DNA from 2 places in the Rossellomorea sp. GCM10028870 genome. Region 1 is predicted to be linked to the other one. Evidence: riboswitches for the same ligand, from Rfam matches in the RefSeq annotation. Region 1 holds a riboswitch; the other holds the start of a gene.

Region 1 (5,434 bases):
TTCGTTGAGTTACCAGAGGTTGGAGATGAGATCAAAGCGGACGAGCCGTTCGGTAGTGTTGAATCGGTTAAAACCGTTTCTGAGCTATATGCACCTGTATCCGGTAAGGTGGTAGAAGTGAATGAAGAGCTGTCTGATAGCCCTGAGTTCGTGAACGAATCACCTTATGAAAAAGCTTGGATGATCGTTGTTGAACCTTCAGACGTTGGAGAAGTAGACAAGCTTATGACAGCTGAACAGTATGACGAAATGATTAATGAAGGATAATTTCTACCATGCACCTTGAGAATTTCTCAAGGTGTTTTGTTTTTTATTTTGGGCACCATATGAGTAGACGTTTTTTATAAGAAAGCTCTTTTCGCAACAATTGTTGTTCTTAATATATAGACTGCCAGTGCTGTGTGATTCAGTGTGAACTAGGTGGTGAGGGGAAGTTCTCCTCTTTCAGCTAGTATTCGAACGAGCAACCCAGCTTAGCAGAACGGGGCCTCATGCTTAGAAGGTTGATTGGAGCGGAAGGTGCTCGACTCCTGCGGGAATAGCGGGAAAGTTGAGACCCCACAGGGCAAAGCCCGAGGAGGCTCAACTCACGCCCCGCGGAAAGCGAGCACCTGGAGCGGAAATCAACCACTGCACGCTTTATTAAAACAACAAAGTTTACGAAAAATGCCTTCTAAAAAGAAAGGATGAATACGTATGGTGCTCAAGCCTAAGAAATTAGATGTAACCAACAGGGTGACAGGAAAACTGAAAAATGGTGAAGTAGAACTATATTTGGATAATCAGCCAATCGGCAGAATGGCTTTACCTCTTGATGGATTAAGCATGGAGCCAAACTTTGAAGCAAAAGAAAATAAAATTTATCAAAGCTACACTTCCACGGAAGGCGATCAAGCAAGATACACAGATTGTGATGAGGGTGGCTGGTGTTAGAAATGCTCATGGTGCCAGATTCGACAATGAATCTGGCACCATTTGTATAAGCAGATAGGCAAACCACTTGCGCATTTTTTTATAAACATGAGAAAATATAAGTAGAAAGTGGACATCATCTCTTGTTATTTGAATATACTATCGTAATCTTATTTCTGAAAGATAAGGTGATGATCATGATGGAACTTGACGAAAAAGTAATCATTGTCGAAGGAACAACTGACAAACGAAAAGTGAAAGATATCATCAAAGAACCGATTGAAATTATTTGTACAAACGGGACCATTAGCATTACGAAAATGGACGAACTCATTGATGCATTATTGGAAAGGGATGTCTATATCCTCGTAGATGCTGATGATGCAGGTGAAAAATTACGAAAGCAATTTAAACGTGAGTTTCCTGAAGCTGAACATTTGTACATTGATCGTATGTACAAGGAAGTGGCAGCAGCTCCCGAGTATCACCTGGCGTCTGTCCTGATTGGAGCCAATATAGACGTTCATAAAGAATATTTAGGAAAAAGGATGATCTAGTTTTGATTGAGGTAAGTAATACCGAAGCATTAAACGATCTGATTGAAGGCCATACGCTTGAAGCCGTTTACCTTTATACACCGATGTGTGGCACCTGTCAGGTGGCAAGTAAAATGATTGACGTAGTGGAAAAGCTTCCGCAATCTTTTCATTTTGTGAAGGCCAACTTGAATTATTTGCCCCAATTTGCAGAAGAACAATCCATCGAAAGTGTACCCTGCTTGCTTTTATTTAAGGATGGAGTCGAGTGGGAGAGGATTTATGCCTTCCAATCCGTGCCATTTCTATATGAAACCTTAAACAAGATCACTGATCGTTAGAGGGATAAGAGACCTTTTGGGAGAAGGTCTTTTTTATATGTCTCTTTCTAAACGATTTTCTTTCTACAAACGAAGACATATTTCTCGGGAAATATTGCGAATGGCATCATTTTTTGACTAGTATCCATCCAAATTCTTACTGTTCGACAAATTAGATGAATACGTTCAAAACATGTCGAGAAAGTATAAAAGGGAAAAATACCTAAAAGTGGAATTGTAATAATATAGAAGTTTCACTGGGAGGGTATTCATGCGAATATATTTAGAGGAATTAGTAGATCAGTGTCATTCAAGATATCACTTACGACTCTTATTTCCAGACAGCCCATTTGTTCTTCATTTTGATTGTGGAAAAGATTTGTACGGTATTTCTATTTCGAGCAAGGGATGCGATGTATTAGATGATTTGAGTGAAGACGCTCATTTCGTAATTGAAGGAATGGAGGAAAAAGTGGTTTCCCTACTCACAGGGGAAGAACGGTTGTCTCAACTGATCGAAGCCGGGGTACTTGAAATCAGAGGAGGGTATCGACCGCTTCTATTTGTTGAATCTGTCCTTTGGCTTACGAGGTCAAGGGGAAAAGAGCCGGTAAAAGTTTAAAAAATAATTGACACACTCTATAACCGATGATAGAATCTCTCTTGTAGCAAATTTTCAGAGTCTTTAACTATTTAAAAAAATTTAATAATCGATACTTTACTCTTATTAAGAGAGGTGGAGGGACGTGCCCTATGAAGCCCGGCAACCGTCAATGAAAATTGAAATGGTGCCAATTCACTCAAAGCATATGCTTTGAAAGATGAGAGAAAGGATAGTCCTATATGATTATGCCTTTCTGCTTATCGCAGAGAGGCATTTTTTAATGATTTAGAAAAAGATGACGGGAAAATGCCAGCTATGTGCAACCATAATCTTGATTAAACAGGTCGTTTTACTCCGAAAGAAGGTGGAATACAACATGATTACCATTTCAGATGTGAAAAAAATCTATCAATCCAAATCGGGTCCAATTTCAGCCGTTGATGGCGTCAATATCGAGATTGCCCAAGGAGAAATTTTTGGAGTGATTGGCTATAGTGGAGCAGGTAAGAGTACGCTGATCCGCATGCTCAATGGTCTCGAAGTTCCTACAGAAGGAATAGTGGACGTGAATGGTCAAATCGTTTCCCGGGTAAAGGGTAAAAAACTGCGGGAAGCAAGACAGTCGATAGGCATGATTTTTCAACACTTTAATCTCCTCTGGTCTCGTACAGTATTAGAAAATATACAGTTCCCATTAGAAATTGCTGGAGTACCAAAGAAAGAGAGACTCCATAGAGCCAATGAATTATTGAAGCTTGTAGGATTGGAAGGCAGGGGAGATGCCTATCCTTCTCAACTGAGCGGCGGACAGAAACAACGAGTGGGGATTGCAAGATCCCTTGCTAACAATCCCGATGTCCTTCTATGTGATGAAGCTACTTCCGCTCTAGATCCACAAACAACTGATTCCATTCTTGATTTATTGGTGGATATTAATAAACGCTTAGGGCTGACGATTGTCCTGATCACTCATGAAATGCACGTGATTCAGAAGATCTGTCACCGTGTCGCAGTCATGGAACAAGGAAAAGTCGTGGAACTCGGGGATGTATTGGAAGTGTTCCGAAATCCACAAGAGCAAGTGACAAAGCGTTTCGTGAGAGAAGTCTCGCAAGTAAAAGAAACGGGTGAAACCATTGATCACCTATTGATGCAATATCCTAATGGGAAAGTGTTGAAATTTACTTTTGTCGGTGAATCAACTGAGCAACCGCTTATCACCACTCTGATAAGGAAGTTTGACTTAGACGTAAACATCCTTCAAGGACAAATCTCCCAAACTCAAAAAGGTGCCTATGGAACGTTATTTGTTCACCTTGATGGGGATGAACGGACCATTAAAGATGCATTGACGTTTGTTCAAACGCAACTGGTTCAAGTGGAGGTGTTAAGAGGATGATTGAAAATTTATTTCCAAATGTAGATTGGGAGAAGATGTGGGAAGCAACCCTCGAAACCCTGTATATGACCGGGATGTCTGTAGTGATTACCTTTGTACTCGGAATGATCCTTGGGATTTTGCTCTTCCTCACCTCTAAGGAAAATCTATGGGATAACAAACTGACATACACGATTACAAGTGCAGTCGTAAATGTGTTCAGATCGATTCCATTCATTATATTGATCGTGTTGTTAATTCCGTTCACCAAGTTTTTATTGGACACAATCCGTGGAGCGAATGCAGCTTTGCCGGCACTGATCATTGGAGCTGCTCCGTTTTACGCCCGTATGGTAGAAATTGCTTTAAGAGAAGTGAACAAAGGCGTCATCGAGGCCGCGAAAGCGATGGGGGCGAAAACGAGCACAATTATCTGGAAAGTCCTGATCCCGGAATCCATGCCGGCTTTGATTTCAGGAATTACAGTAACAGCGATTGCTCTCGTTGGATATACGGCAATGGCCGGGGTCATCGGAGCAGGCGGTTTAGGAAACCTGGCCTATTTAGATGGCTTTCAACGAAGCAGGGAAGACGTGACGCTCGCCGCAACCATTATGATCTTACTCATTGTGTTTGCGATTCAAATATTAGGTGATTTCTTTACAAATAAATTAGATAAACGGTAAAAGGAGAGAAATATCATGAAAAAATGGGTAGCAGGAGTTATTGCAGCAACAAGCATTTTTGGATTGGCAGCATGTGGGAGTAATTCAGAATCAGGAGGAGGCAGCGACGAGAAAGAATTAGTGGTTGGAGCTTCCAATATTCCTCACGCTGAAATTCTTGAACAAGTGAAGCCTTTATTAGAGGAGAAAGGTATCAATTTAGAAATTGAAACGTACCAAGACTATATCTTGCCAAATAAAGATCTGGATAATGGGGATATTGACGCAAACTATTTCCAACATGTACCGTACTTAGAATCTCAAAAAGCGGAACACGGTTATGATTTTGAAAATGCTGGCGGCATTCACATTGAGCCGATTGGCGTTTATTCTAAAAAGTACAAATCCCTTGAAGAGCTGCCTGAAGGTGCAACGATTCTAATGAGTAATTCTGTAGCAGATCACGGACGTATTCTTACGTTATTAGAAGAAAAAGGTCTTATTACATTGAATGATGGAGTAGACAAGACAAAAGCAACGCTGGAAGACATTAAAGAAAATCCAAAGAAACTAAAATTCGATTACGAATATGAAGCAGCTCTTCTTCCACAATTGTATGAAAATGAAGAGGGAGATGCTGTTCTGATCAATTCCAACTATGCGATCGATGCAGGTTTGAATCCTTTGGAAGATTCGATCGCCATTGAAGACAGTAATTCTCCATATGTGAATGTGATTGCTGTGAATAAAGGTGACGAAAACAAAGAGGAAGTGAAGGCGCTTGTTGAAGCTCTTCGTTCAAAAGAAATCCAGGACTTTATTAAAGAGGAATGGGACGGGGCAGTTGTTCCGGTGACCGAATAATTTCATATAGCGTAAATAAGAAACCCGATTCTGATTGATCAAAATCGGGTTTCTTTTCTGGATAAGTACTTACCGTATTTTTTTTAAACATAATCATTTCCATTATAGCTCATACTATTTTCGATGAATCTATTTCAGAAATGGAGCTGAATGAA
Region 2 (5,434 bases), on a different contig from region 1:
AGGAAAAGTTACGTCTTGCTGGGGAAATGGGGGCAGACGTATTAGTCAACTACACTCAGGATGGCTGGGAAGCAGACGTCTTAGAAGCAACAAATGGAAAGGGCGTAAATCTGGCATTGGAGATGGCTGGCGGTGACATTTTCTATAAAACGTTAAAATGTCTCGACTATTTCGGAAGAATGGTTATTTACGGAGTAGCAAGCGGGGAGCAGAGCAGATTTTATCCTTCTTCATTGATGGCAAAGAATCAATCTGTTATCGGGTTCTTCCTCCCTCCTCTCATGAGAGATTCCGAACTTACCCAGAAAACCCTTCATGAAATCTTTCATTACGTCGCGTCCGGGGAATTGAAAGTAACGGTTGGTCATGTGTTTCCTTTAGAAGAAGCAGCAAAGGTTCATTCACTCATGCAGGCAAGAAAAACGGTAGGAAAGGTAATCCTGCAACCAAAATTCTAGGACTTTATAGGGGGGAACCGGTATGAACTTACGGTTATCAGATGAACAAAGGATGATTCAAAAAACCATCCGTAAATTTGTTGAGAAAGAACTTATACCTTTAGAAAATGAAGTGCTAAGAAATGAACGGGAAGGAAAACCAAGTCTTTCCCCGGAAAAAAGAAATGAGCTACAGTTAAAAGCAAAGGAAGCAGGGTTCTGGGGGATCAATACACCAGAAGAGTACGGCGGAGCGGATCTCGGGCAAATGATGATGGCCATTGTATATATGGAAATCTCCAAAACCTTTGTGCCTTTCAGTTTCGGTGGTTATGCAGACAACATCCTATACTATGCCAACGAAGAACAGAAAAAGAACTATTTGATCCCCACTATAAACGGAGAGAAAAAGTCCTGCTTTGCCATGACGGAACCGGGAGCTGGATCCGATACTCAAAACATTCGGATGACCGCAGTGAAGGATGGAAATGAGTGGGTGTTAAATGGTGAAAAAACCTTTATTACGGGCGGAAATGAAGCAGACTTTGTCATGGTCATGGCGGTGACCGATAAGGAAAAGCATCGGCGAACGGGTCGGGACGGAGTAACCTGTTTTATTGCCGATCGTAGGATGGGATGGACATCTGAATACATTCATACCATGGGGGAATGGGGACCGGCCAGTCTGTTTTTTGATGACGTGCGGGTGCCTGAAGAAAATATTCTGGGTGAAATTGATGGTGGCTACAATCTTGGCCTGGAATGGATCGGGTTCGCACGGTGGATTGTAGGGGCACAAGCGGTAGGAGCAGCGGAACGCTTACTTCAAATGGCGATTGACTATTCAAAGGAAAGGGAGACATTTGGAAAGCCAATCGCGGATAGACAAGCGATTCAATGGAAGATCGCTGACTCTGCCGTGGAAATTGAAGCTGCCAGATGGCTTGTGCTAAATGCAGCATTCACGCTGGATCAAGGAGAAGATAATCGCCATGTTGCATCGATTGCCAAGCTGTACGGATCGAATATGGGCAATCGGGTAGTGGATCGGGTCCTTCAAATTCACGGAGGGATGGGCTACACAAGAGAGCTTCCCATCGAACGCTGGTATCGTGAAGCAAGATTGTGGCGGATTTATGATGGTACTGATGAAATTCAAAAACTGATCATTTCACGGAATCTATTAAAAGGGCATGTAAAAGTGGGCCAATTTGTTTAAAGGAATAGGGAGGTAATGTGAATGGGTGATAGATTTAGAGGAAAAGTAGCTTTAGTAACAGGCGGGAGCCGGGGGATCGGTAAAGCGATTGCAAAGCTCTTTGCAGAAGAAGGGGCAATGGTTGCCATCATTGACGTGAATGAAGAGGCACTTTTGGAAATCAGCGAGGAATTGAAAAAGTATGAAATATATACAAAAGTTGCGAATGTAATAGAATCCCGGGAAGTAGAAGAGGCCATAAACGAAGTCTATGAAACTTTCGGCTCCGTTGATATTGTCATCAACAATGCAGGAGTCATCAGAGACAATTTGCTATTTAAAATGACCGATAACGATTGGCAAACGGTCATGGATGTGCATTTGAAAGGATCATTTAACGTAGCAAAGGCAGCGCAAGGTCATATGGTGAAGAACAGGTATGGCCGTATTATTAATATCTCGTCTACCTCTGCACTCGGTAACCGCGGACAGGCAAATTACGCTACCGCTAAAGCAGGTCTTCAAGGTTTAACGAAAACTCTGGCAATAGAGCTTGGACCTCTGGGCATTACGACCAATGCAGTCGCCCCCGGATTCATCGAAACGGAAATGACTAGAGAAACGGCGAGGCGGATCGGAATACCCTTTGAACAACTGGTGGAAGCGAGTCTTCAAGGAATTCCTGTAGGAAGGAGCGGGCAGCCGGAAGATATAGCGAATGCAGTGGCGTTTTTTGCGGATGAAAGCTCGTCATTCGTTAACGGTCAAGTCCTATACGTAGCTGGCGGGCCGAAAGCCTAAAGGGAGAAAGAGGTGAAGGATATGTTTGAATCTTATATTGGTAAACGCTCAACTTCCGTAGAAAATTGTGTGGAAAAAGGAGCGGTCCGTAAGTTTGCCGAAGCCATTGGAGATCTCAATCCCATTTATGTTGATAAAGAAGCAGGAAAGAGATCCAGGTTCAGGGGGAATATCCCTCCCCCCACTTTTCCCAGAGTGTTCGACTATGGAACGATTGAAGGTTTTCATTTACCGAACGTCGGGTTAATTCATGGTGAACAATCTTTTCACTATGAAAGACCACTGAAGGTCGGGGAATGTATTCAGTGTTACACGAAAATAAAAGATTACTATGAACGGAAAGGATCGGGTGGAACACTTGGTTTTCTTGTAATAGAAGACATCGGTGAAGATTCAGGAGGGAAAAGGGTTTTCACTTCCGAAGCGATTGTCATTATCACTGAAGCGGTTAAAGAGAGGTTGGGAATATGACTAAACTATCATCCTTTAATATAGGTGAAATCCTTCCCCTTGTTGAGTTAGGTCCAGTCTCGAGAATCGACTTAATCAAATATGCAGGAGCCTCGGGGGATTATAACCCCATTCATACGATCGATGAGGAGGCGCATAAACTGGGTCTTCCAGGAGTCATTGCTCATGGCATGTGGACGATGGGCAATGTCTCCAAGCTTTTTAGTGATCTTTATGAAGAAGGATATATCAAAGAGTACACCGTCCGGTTTAAAGGGATGGTTTTATTGAACGATGTCATTACATTGATTGCAGAAGTATCAGAAAAACAGGATGATCTCATACATTTTAAAGTTTTTGCGGTCAACCAGGACCAGAAAAAAGTGATCGAGGGTAAATTAATCTTTCAATTATTTTGATCACTCAGGTGAAAATAGTGTCCTATAGCGTTAATAAAGCGAATAGAAATAAAGAGAAAGAAGGCTTTACAAGAAAAATAAGCCAAAAGACATAAATCCGATAGAGAAACTCGGGTTGACTTCCTTGTAGAATATGATATTATTTAGAATATTAAAATTAATAACTCTTATCCAGAGTGGTGGAGGGATCTGGCCCTGCGAAGCCCAGCAACCTACGTTATGTAAGGTGCTAATTCCAGCAAAATGTGAAGTCATTTTGGAAGATAAGGTATCCTTACCTGAACAACTTTCCAAAATGGAGGGTTGTTTTTTTTCATTCATGTTTTTCTGGATAAGATAAAAATTGGGGGAATCATGTGACTAAAGAAAAAAATCAAGAAGCAGATTATGATGTTGTAGTCGAAAAGATCACTTCGATGTTGAAGACGATGAGTTTTGGATCGATTACAATTGTGGTTCAGGACGGTAAAGTCATTCAATTGGAGAAAAACGAGAAAGTGCGAATTAAATAAGCTGACTAGACAAACTAGAGGCGCATAACACAGATAAAGGAAATTCCTATATCTTGTTATCGCCTCTTTTTGTTTGGATGAGCGGGAAAGGGGTGTATCATGTTAACCTATCGAACTTGGAAAAAACCATCCATCAATTTTGAAATTGATCCGGTCTATAAAGGAGCGCTTAACGTCCTTGAGTGGACGTATGATCATTATGGTGAAAGTGTCGTATATGCATGCAGTTTTGGCATTGAAGGGATTGTATTAATCGATCTCCTAACCAAAGTGCAACCGAAAGCAGCCATAGTATTTCTTGATACAGGTGTTCATTTCAAGGAAACCTATGAAACGATTGAAAAGGTGAAGGAGAAGTATCCTGGTATCACCATTCATATGAAAAAGCCTGAATTAACGCTCCAAGAGCAAGCAGGAACATATGGAGATAAGTTGTGGGAGAGAAACCCCAATCAATGCTGTCAAATTCGAAAGCTTGACCCTTTAAAAGATTCCTTATCCAAAGGGAATGCTTGGATCTCAGGATTAAGAAGAGAACAATCACCTACAAGAAGTCAGGTTGAATTCATCAATAAGGATGACAAGTTTCAATCAGTTAAGATTTGTCCATTGATTCACTGGACGTGGAAGGAGATTTGGAGGTATGTCCATAAGCATAACCTATCCTATAATCCACTTCATGATCAGGGGTATCCAAGTATCGGATGCTTCCATTGTACAACACCATCCATAGACATCAATGATCTCCGCTCCGGTAGATGGAAAGGAAAAGGGAAAACCGAATGCGGTCTTCATTAAAAAGAGGTGACATTCTTTGCTTGAAACATTCGCCCTGATCATAAGCTTGTTCTTCGCTATGAACATTGGTGCCAGCGGAGCGGCAGCATCGATGGGGGTTGCGTATGGTGCAGGAGCAATAAAAAACATCAGGAATTCATTATGGATCTGCGCTGCAGGTGTCCTGAGTGGTGCTGTTCTTGGTGGTGGAGAAGTAGTTAAAACCATTAGTTCAGGGATTATCCCGCAGCATGTACTCTCCATCAAAATCGTGGTCATCATTTTGTTATCCGCCACCATATCCTTGTTCCTTGCAAATGTGATAGGGATCCCGCTGTCTACAAGTGAAGTAACGGTAGGAGCGGTTGTAGGAGTTGGAGTCGCATATCAAGTTCTATATGTGAAATCACTTTTAACAATCATGTCATTCTGGGTGATTGTCCCGGTCATTGCCTTCGGGATTACATGGGTATTCGGTATATGTTTAGTAAAACTTGAAAAGCGTGGTTTCCATTTTGAAAAAAGGTGGCTTGCGTACCTTTTGATTATCGCCGGATTCTTTGAAGCGTTTTCGGCAGGGATGAATAATGTAGCCAACGCCGTCGGTCCATTAGTGGGTGCGGGTTTAATGTCTCCTTCTCGGGGGATTTGGCTGGGTGGCTTATTCGTTGCCCTCGGAGCTATCATACTGGGGAAAAAAGTAGTGGAAACAAACGGGAAAAAAATTACACACTATTCAAAAGCCGAAGGAATCCTCATTTCTTCTACAGGAGCGATCCTTGTGATGGTGAGCTCACTGTATGGATTACCGATTCCGCTTACTCAGGTTACTTCGTCCTC

What was found. A riboswitch is a leader RNA that binds a small molecule or an ion and turns the genes downstream of it on or off. The one in region 1 is predicted to bind S-adenosylmethionine.
Region 2: linked by a shared signal. The riboswitch ahead of ACFQWC_RS05355 (YezD family protein) and the one ahead of ACFQWC_RS14560 (methionine ABC transporter ATP-binding protein) in region 1 are both predicted to bind S-adenosylmethionine.

What each region holds. Positions count from the first base shown of each region.
Region 1 covers NZ_JBHTGN010000003.1:128,751-134,184, reverse strand. The annotation lists gene gcvH (glycine cleavage system protein GcvH) at 1-267, shown strand, start outside; gene ACFQWC_RS14580 (YusG family protein) at 697-933, shown strand; gene ACFQWC_RS14575 (toprim domain-containing protein) at 1,110-1,469, shown strand; gene ACFQWC_RS14570 (thioredoxin family protein) at 1,475-1,789, shown strand; gene ACFQWC_RS14565 (SCP2 sterol-binding domain-containing protein) at 2,040-2,390, shown strand; SAM riboswitch class I at 2,490-2,596, shown strand; gene ACFQWC_RS14560 (methionine ABC transporter ATP-binding protein) at 2,749-3,771, shown strand; gene ACFQWC_RS14555 (methionine ABC transporter permease) at 3,768-4,436, shown strand; gene ACFQWC_RS14550 (MetQ/NlpA family ABC transporter substrate-binding protein) at 4,452-5,279, shown strand.
Region 2 covers NZ_JBHTGN010000001.1:1,015,331-1,020,764, forward strand. The annotation lists gene ACFQWC_RS05330 (quinone oxidoreductase family protein) at 1-458, shown strand, start outside; gene ACFQWC_RS05335 (acyl-CoA dehydrogenase family protein) at 481-1,656, shown strand; gene fabG (3-oxoacyl-ACP reductase FabG) at 1,678-2,436, shown strand; gene ACFQWC_RS05345 (MaoC family dehydratase N-terminal domain-containing protein) at 2,458-2,907, shown strand; gene ACFQWC_RS05350 (MaoC/PaaZ C-terminal domain-containing protein) at 2,904-3,305, shown strand; SAM riboswitch class I at 3,470-3,575, shown strand; gene ACFQWC_RS05355 (YezD family protein) at 3,662-3,817, shown strand; gene ACFQWC_RS05360 (phosphoadenylyl-sulfate reductase) at 3,917-4,615, shown strand; gene ACFQWC_RS05365 (sulfate permease) at 4,674-5,434, shown strand, end outside.